2 regions of the Lysinibacillus sp. NPDC056220 genome follow, and region 2 is predicted to be linked to the other one. Evidence: riboswitches for the same ligand, from Rfam matches in the RefSeq annotation. Region 2 holds a riboswitch; the other holds the start of a gene.
The links. A riboswitch is a leader RNA that binds a small molecule or an ion and turns the genes downstream of it on or off. The one in region 2 is predicted to bind S-adenosylmethionine.
Positions count from the first base shown of each region.

Region 1 (3,428 bases), on a different contig from region 2:
AGAGGATACTCCCCATATAGAAGCAAAGGCACAGATGCTAGCCCTGGTTTATGATAATATCGGTAATTTCATGTTAACAGGCAACCAATTGAACTATAGAGCTATTTGGAAGGAGGCAGTACATAGCGTTATCCAAGGGGACAAAAATGATCAATAACAATCGGCGCATTGAAGGTCTTGATTTTGCAAGAGCTCTCGCCATGCTAGGGATGTTCATTGTAAATTTTGGAGTCATAACAGGTTCTACAACGAATGGTTCAGCATGGATGATTACCTTACAAAATCTTTTCGAGGGGCGTGCTTCCGCCGTATTTGTCATGTTAGCAGGAATAGGGATAGCTTTAATGACTCGTCAGGCTAGAGAGACTAAGGACCCACTGCTTCTTCGTCAGAATCGACTTACTTTATGGAAAAGGTCGTTTTTGTTATTTACGATTGGGCTAATATTATATGTGATCGGCTGGACAGGAGATATATTACATTATTATGGCGTGTATATGTTTGTGGCCGCATGTCTGATTGCGCAATCCAAGAAAATGATGATCTTCATCATAGGTGCTATCCTCATCCTTTCACAATGGCTTCAAATTCAATTTAATTACCTTGCTGGTTGGCATCCAACATATGTCTTACTAGAGTATCTTGATTTTTGGACACCAGCAGGATTTATAAGAAATTTGATGTTTAATGGCTATCACCCACTATTCCCCTGGATTTGCTTCTTTCTGATGGGGATGTTAATCGGCACATTAGATTTAACAAATCGTACTATAAGAAAAATCTTACTAGTGACAGGTTTATTGCTAGTCATATTGACTGAGACTTTTTCAATATTATTTATTAAGATAACAACAACCATCCATTTATTAGATGTAGAGAGTGCATTGTATTTATTTGATACGGGACCGATTCCACCAAATATGATGTATGTCCTATCTAATTCGGCTTCGGCTATTGTCCTCATTGTAGGCTCCATCTATCTTGTAGAGACATGTAAAAATAAAGTCATTGAAGCTTTCATCTTAACCGGGCAAATGTCTTTAACCCATTATGTTGGCCATGTTTTTATAGGGATTGGGATACTAATTGTTTGCCAAAAGCTGGAGAATCAAACGCTTGCTTTTTCCATGCTGTATGCCTGCTGTTACTTTTTAGGATGTGTGTTTGCTTCTGTTTGGTGGAGAGCTAAACATCATCGCGGTCCACTTGAATCCTTGATGAGGAAATGGAGTTCGAAATAAATTAGTGGATAGCCATCTATTTCTTACTGATTAGGCATAAAATACTTTAGGTATAGGCAGTTTTCTAATCTAAAATACACATTACAAAGTATTCAGCTAGGTTTTCTAATATTTTATATTGACAATCGTATAACAGAATTATAGAATTATTTTCAAGAAACGCAGTACTCTTATCGAGAGAGGTGGAGGGACCTGGCCCAATGAAGCCTCGGCAACCGGAAAAATAGGTGCCAAATCCAACAGATGTATCTGAGAGATAGGAGGGGCTATCAATTAGCTTGATGCATTGGCCTCTTTTGTACAACAAGAATCAGAAAGAAGGGGTGTATCGTATGGCTCAGTCGACAAAGGTAGAAGATAAGAAATTAGAGGCTATTGCAAAGGCCATTCAAAATCTTGAATTTGGTGAAGTGCATATTACGATTCAGGATGGGGTAATTGTTCAAATTAATAGGCTTGAAAAGCAGAGATTTCCACAAAAGAAATAAAGATCATTTCAGATGAACGATGTGAAAAGGCCACCAATAAGCATGGTTTCCGTTGCTTACAAGTGGCCCTTTTTTTATGAGAATTAGCTATAAAAGCTTTTTGGAATCTGACCGATATGACGGCGATGGTAGAGAAGCGGTTCCTTTTGAGAATTTGTAATATCTAGTACTTGCCCAATAAAAATAGTATGATCGCCAGCATCTATCTGTTGAAATGATTTACATTGTAAAATAGCTGCTGTATCATGTAAAATCGGTAGCCCAAATGATGAAGTAGACCATTTTGCCTGAGCAAAGCGATCTGGGACTTTACTTGCAAATAATGTACATAAATGCTCTTGATCACTCGCTAAAATATTAACAGCGAATTTTCCAGCACCCATAAAATAAGGATGGAGCTGAGATTTTTTATCCAGTGACCATAAAATAAGTAGTGGGTCAATGGAAACAGATGCAAAAGAATTGACGGTTAAGCCAATTGGATTCGTTTCATGACATGCTGTAACAACCGTTACACCTGTAGGATAGTTACCTAATGCCAATTTAAAAGCAGCTACATGATCTGTCATTCAAATCACCTCTTTATAGTGAGTAATAAATTAGTTAACGGAGTTAGTAGGGAAATTGCACTTTTTTTCATACCAGCTAGTAACTCCTTTTCTTAAGTAAATATTAAATCAAATACACATCTAGGTAAAGCTAATGGGGGAAAGAAAGGGGAATTGCCATGACTTTATATTTTGATCATCTGGTACATCAAGTAGAATCTCCGGAAAATATAAAGGTTTTCTTCAATAAACGAAATGTCCATACAGTGAACGGTGGTCAACACACGATGTGGGGGACTTACAATACGCTAAGCTACTTTGGCTTAAGCTATATTGAACAAATCGCTATTTATGATCGTGATTTATTTGAGCAAGCGGCCCTGTACCCATATTCCCTACATTATACGTTTAAACGTAATCATGAGCGCCAAGGATTTTCACGAATTGCCTTGCGCACCCAAAATATTGAAGAAGAGGGTCAACGATTGCGTGCATTGGGCTTTGATGTATATGGTCCCGATGCTTGTAGTCGAACAAGACCAGATGGCACGATAATCGAATGGAAGCTATTGCATTTTGGCAGGGCTGACCTTGCATTGGATTTCCCATTCTTAATTGAATGGGCAGATGAAGATGAGAAACGTCTTGCTCAATTAAAAGCTAGTGGCGCGATTGATGAAACGCAAGCTATTACCATGGAATCGATTCAGTTTTATGTCAGGGATGTGGAGAAGACGGTGCAGCTTTGGCAGAAGGTATTACAGCTACCCAAGTTTGTGCAGCATGAGCAGTTTGTGTCTCTACAGCTACCGAATATGCGCTTGGATTTTTATGAGGAAGCGGCAGCATCTAGCATGACGCTCGGGCATTTAAAAGAAGGGCCTATCGGTGTAACATTGAACGATCCACACAGAACCAAGGAAACATTAGTTTGTCCAGGTGCTTTTTATTGGATTAATAGATAAATTAAAAATCCACTTCAATCGTTGAAGTGGATTTTTATGTGTAAACATGTCAAAAAGCGGATTGAACTATTTTTAAATATTTCATCCACCTTCAGTTTCCTAGCTTATAATTTTACAACATTTGAAGCTTGCGGGCCGCGATTGCCTTCCACAACATCAAATGAAACCTTTTGACCTTCTTCAAGT
Region 1 covers NZ_JBMOXD010000003.1:730,773-734,200, reverse strand. The annotation lists gene ACOZBY_RS13875 (TetR/AcrR family transcriptional regulator) at 1-157, shown strand, start outside; gene ACOZBY_RS13870 (DUF418 domain-containing protein) at 147-1,241, shown strand; SAM riboswitch class I at 1,409-1,504, shown strand; gene ACOZBY_RS13865 (YezD family protein) at 1,574-1,729, shown strand; gene ACOZBY_RS13860 (flavin reductase family protein) at 1,813-2,298, opposite strand; gene ACOZBY_RS13855 (VOC family protein) at 2,457-3,242, shown strand; gene ACOZBY_RS13850 (cold-shock protein) at 3,347-3,428, opposite strand, start outside.
Region 1: another riboswitch for S-adenosylmethionine. It lies ahead of ACOZBY_RS13865 (YezD family protein); the one in region 2 lies ahead of ACOZBY_RS20265 (bifunctional homocysteine S-methyltransferase/methylenetetrahydrofolate reductase).

Region 2 (3,428 bases):
ATTCAGCCTATGAACAAGGTTTTATTATGGAAACTGGTGCTGATTCTATTGTAGCTCGCCATAAAGGTGTAATGGAGCTAGTGCAGGAGCTAGATTTTGAAGATCATCTCGTTTACAACGAAACAGGTATATCCTATATTTATACAAATAACGAGCTGCACGCCATCCCAGCGGATTCTACTTTCGGTATACCTATGAGTGTGGCATCACTTGAAGAAAGCACACTTATCTCTGATCAGGCCAAACAAGAAGCTTTAAAAGATTTAACTTTACCCAATGCAGGCTTTACAAAAGAAAGCTCGATAGGGGAATTTCTAACTTATTACCTTGGTGAAGAGCTAGTGGAAAATCAAATTGCACCAGTTCTAGCAGGTGTCTATTCTGGTGATTTACACCAGCTTTCTATTGCCTCCACTTTACCGTATTTAATTGACTATAAAAATGAATATGGAAGTATCATAAAAGGTTTTGATGCGAATCGTGAGCAATTTGTTAAAGCAGCTAATAAAAAATTTATTTCATTTCAAAATGGATTATCCTCTTTAATTGAGCGATTAGAGCAAACATTAACAGATGTAGACATCATTAAAGGTGTAGCCACAAGTCAGGTCAAAAAAATGGAGAACCACTATTTGATTTCCTTAACAAGTGGTCAAAACATTGAGGCAGATTATGTTGTTCTAGCACTACCAAATGAGGCAGTCCAAAGTATATTGCAGGACGACTCCTTAACACATTATTTTAATCAGTTTACTACAGCGTCAGCTATTACCATTTATCTGGGCTTTGATGTGCCTGATGCAAACTTACCAGCGGATGGTACAGGCTATATTGTATCTCATAATTCTGATGTCACTTGTAATGCAGCAACTTGGACGAGTCGTAAGTGGAAGCATACATCGAAAAACAATCAATTACTTGTGCGCCTATTCTATAAGAGTATAAATCCGGCGTATGAGCAGTTACGTGATATGACTGATGATGAATTGGCAGCGGTTGCTTTAGAAGATGTTCGAAAAAGCCTAGGAATCGATGAAAAACCAACCGTTGTGAATGTTACAAAGTGGATTGATCAAATGCCTAAATATGACTTAGCACATCGTGAAGCGCTGCAAGGCTTATTACTAGAGCTAAATGAAAACTACCCGAATTTATCGATAGCAGGTTGCTCTTATTTTGGAGTAGGTATTGGTGCTTGCATTCAAAATGGGAAAAAAATTGGTGAAGAGCTTGCGGAAGAACTATCCAATCTTTAAGTTTTTAAGCGGAAAAATTCTTTGTTGTGAGAAATAGTCTTGACTCATACGTCTGTAAACGATATGATTCTTTTAATTATTTAAAAAATTCATACTTAATAATTCTTATCAAGAGAAGCAGAGGGACTGGCCCATTGAAGCTTCAGCAACCAACTTTTTGTCAGGTGCTAAATCCAGAAGACCGTTGAGTCGAAGATGAGAAGGAACAATAATGATGAGTCGTTAAAGCCTTCTTTTTATATAAAAGAAGGCTTTTTATTATACAGAGATAGAGGAAGAGAGGCTAGATTTATGGGATTGCTGGAAAGGTTAAAAACACATGTATTGACGGCAGATGGTGCAATAGGCACAGTGTTGTATGGCTATGGATTGGAGTATTGCCATGAGGAAATGAATGTTCAAAGACCTGAATTAATTGAAAAGATTCATAGAGAGTACATTGCAGCTGGTGCTGATATCATTCAAACGAATACATACGGTGCCAATGCCATTAAATTAGCTCGCTATGGACTAGAATCGAGTGTCCAACGATTTAATGAAGCAGCTATTACTATTGCCAAGCGAGCAGCAGCAGATGGCGGTCAATTTGTTTTAGGAACAATAGGTGGTATTCGTGGTATTCGTAAAAGCGATGCCACATTAAATGACATTTTAAAGACCGTTGAAGAACAGGCAAGTGTGCTACTTGCAGGGAATCCAGATGGCCTTTTACTCGAAACCTATTACGATTTTGAAGAATTAACAGCAACATTAAAAATGCTACGCGCCAAAACTAATATACCGATAATTGCTCAAGTATCTATGCATGAGCCTGGTGTTTTACAAAATGGTATGTCTCTAAATATTGCACTACATGAGCTAGAGATTCTTGGTGCAGATATAGTAGGTGTCAATTGCCGTCTAGGTCCATATCATACGATTCAAGCCTTTGAGGGTGTAGAACTTCCAGAAAAGGCGTTTATGTCGGCCTATCCAAATGCTTCGTTATTAGATTTAGAGGATGGGCGTGTTGTTTATGAGTCGGAGGCTGATTATTTTGGTCGCGCTGCTGTCGAGCTGCGTGATCAAGGGGTACGCTTAATTGGGGGGTGTTGTGGTACGACACCAAAGCATATTGCAGCCGCAAAGAAGTATTTAGAGGAGCTATCACCAGTTAGTGAAAAGTATGCGAAACCTGCAAAGATTGAGATTGTTCGTGATGCAGAGCCAGCTAAGTATGAACCACTTCATGAAAAAGTAAAACGTGAGCGCTCGGTCATCGTGGAGTTGGATACGCCTAGACACTTAGAAATAGAAGGATTTCTTGAAGGGGCCAAACAACTATATGAGGCAGGTGCCGATGTAGTGATGATGGCAGACAATTCATTGGCATCCCCACGTATTAGCAATATTGCAATGGGTGCCTTATTGAAAAGTACGAATGGTGTACGCCCTCTTACTCATATTACCTGTCGAGATCGTAATTTAATTGGCCTGCAATCGCATTTAATGGGCTTAAATGCATTAGGGATTCATGATGTGTTAGCTGTTACGGGTGACCCAACGAAGGTTGGAGACTTTCCTGGTGCCACCAGTGTATATGATGTCTCCTCGATGGAGCTTATCCAATTAATTAAACAATTAAATGAGGGAGTCTCTTTCTCAGGGAAACCACTCCGAAAAAAGGCAAATTTCTCTGTGGCTGCTGCATTTAACCCAAATGTTCGTGTTTTAGATCGTGCTGTTGCACGCTTAGAAAAAAAGATTGAGCATGGGGCAGACTACTTCATTTCACAGCCTGTGTATACGAAGGAAAAAATGATAGAAATTTATGAAGCAACCAAGCATTTACAAGCACCGATTTATATTGGTATTATGCCCGTTACGAGTTATAAAAGTGCTGAATTTTTACATCATGAGGTGCCAGGTATTAAATTATCTGAAGATGCTTTAGCAAGAATGAAAGCATGTGGTGAAGATAAGGAACGCGCCACACTTGAAGGTATTGCAATTGCCAAGGAATTAGTAGAAGTGGCTGCGCAATATTTCAATGGAATTTACCTCATTACACCATTTTTACGCTACGATGTGACATTAGAGTTAATGAAATATATAGAGCAATTGGATGAACAGAAAAAAGGGGTAAGTATAAATGGCTAAGCACTTAATTGAAGAACAACTTGATAAACGAAT
Region 2 covers NZ_JBMOXD010000010.1:75,841-79,268, forward strand. The annotation lists gene ACOZBY_RS20260 (protoporphyrinogen oxidase) at 1-1,256, shown strand, start outside; SAM riboswitch class I at 1,359-1,458, shown strand; gene ACOZBY_RS20265 (bifunctional homocysteine S-methyltransferase/methylenetetrahydrofolate reductase) at 1,548-3,395, shown strand; gene metH (methionine synthase) at 3,388-3,428, shown strand, end outside.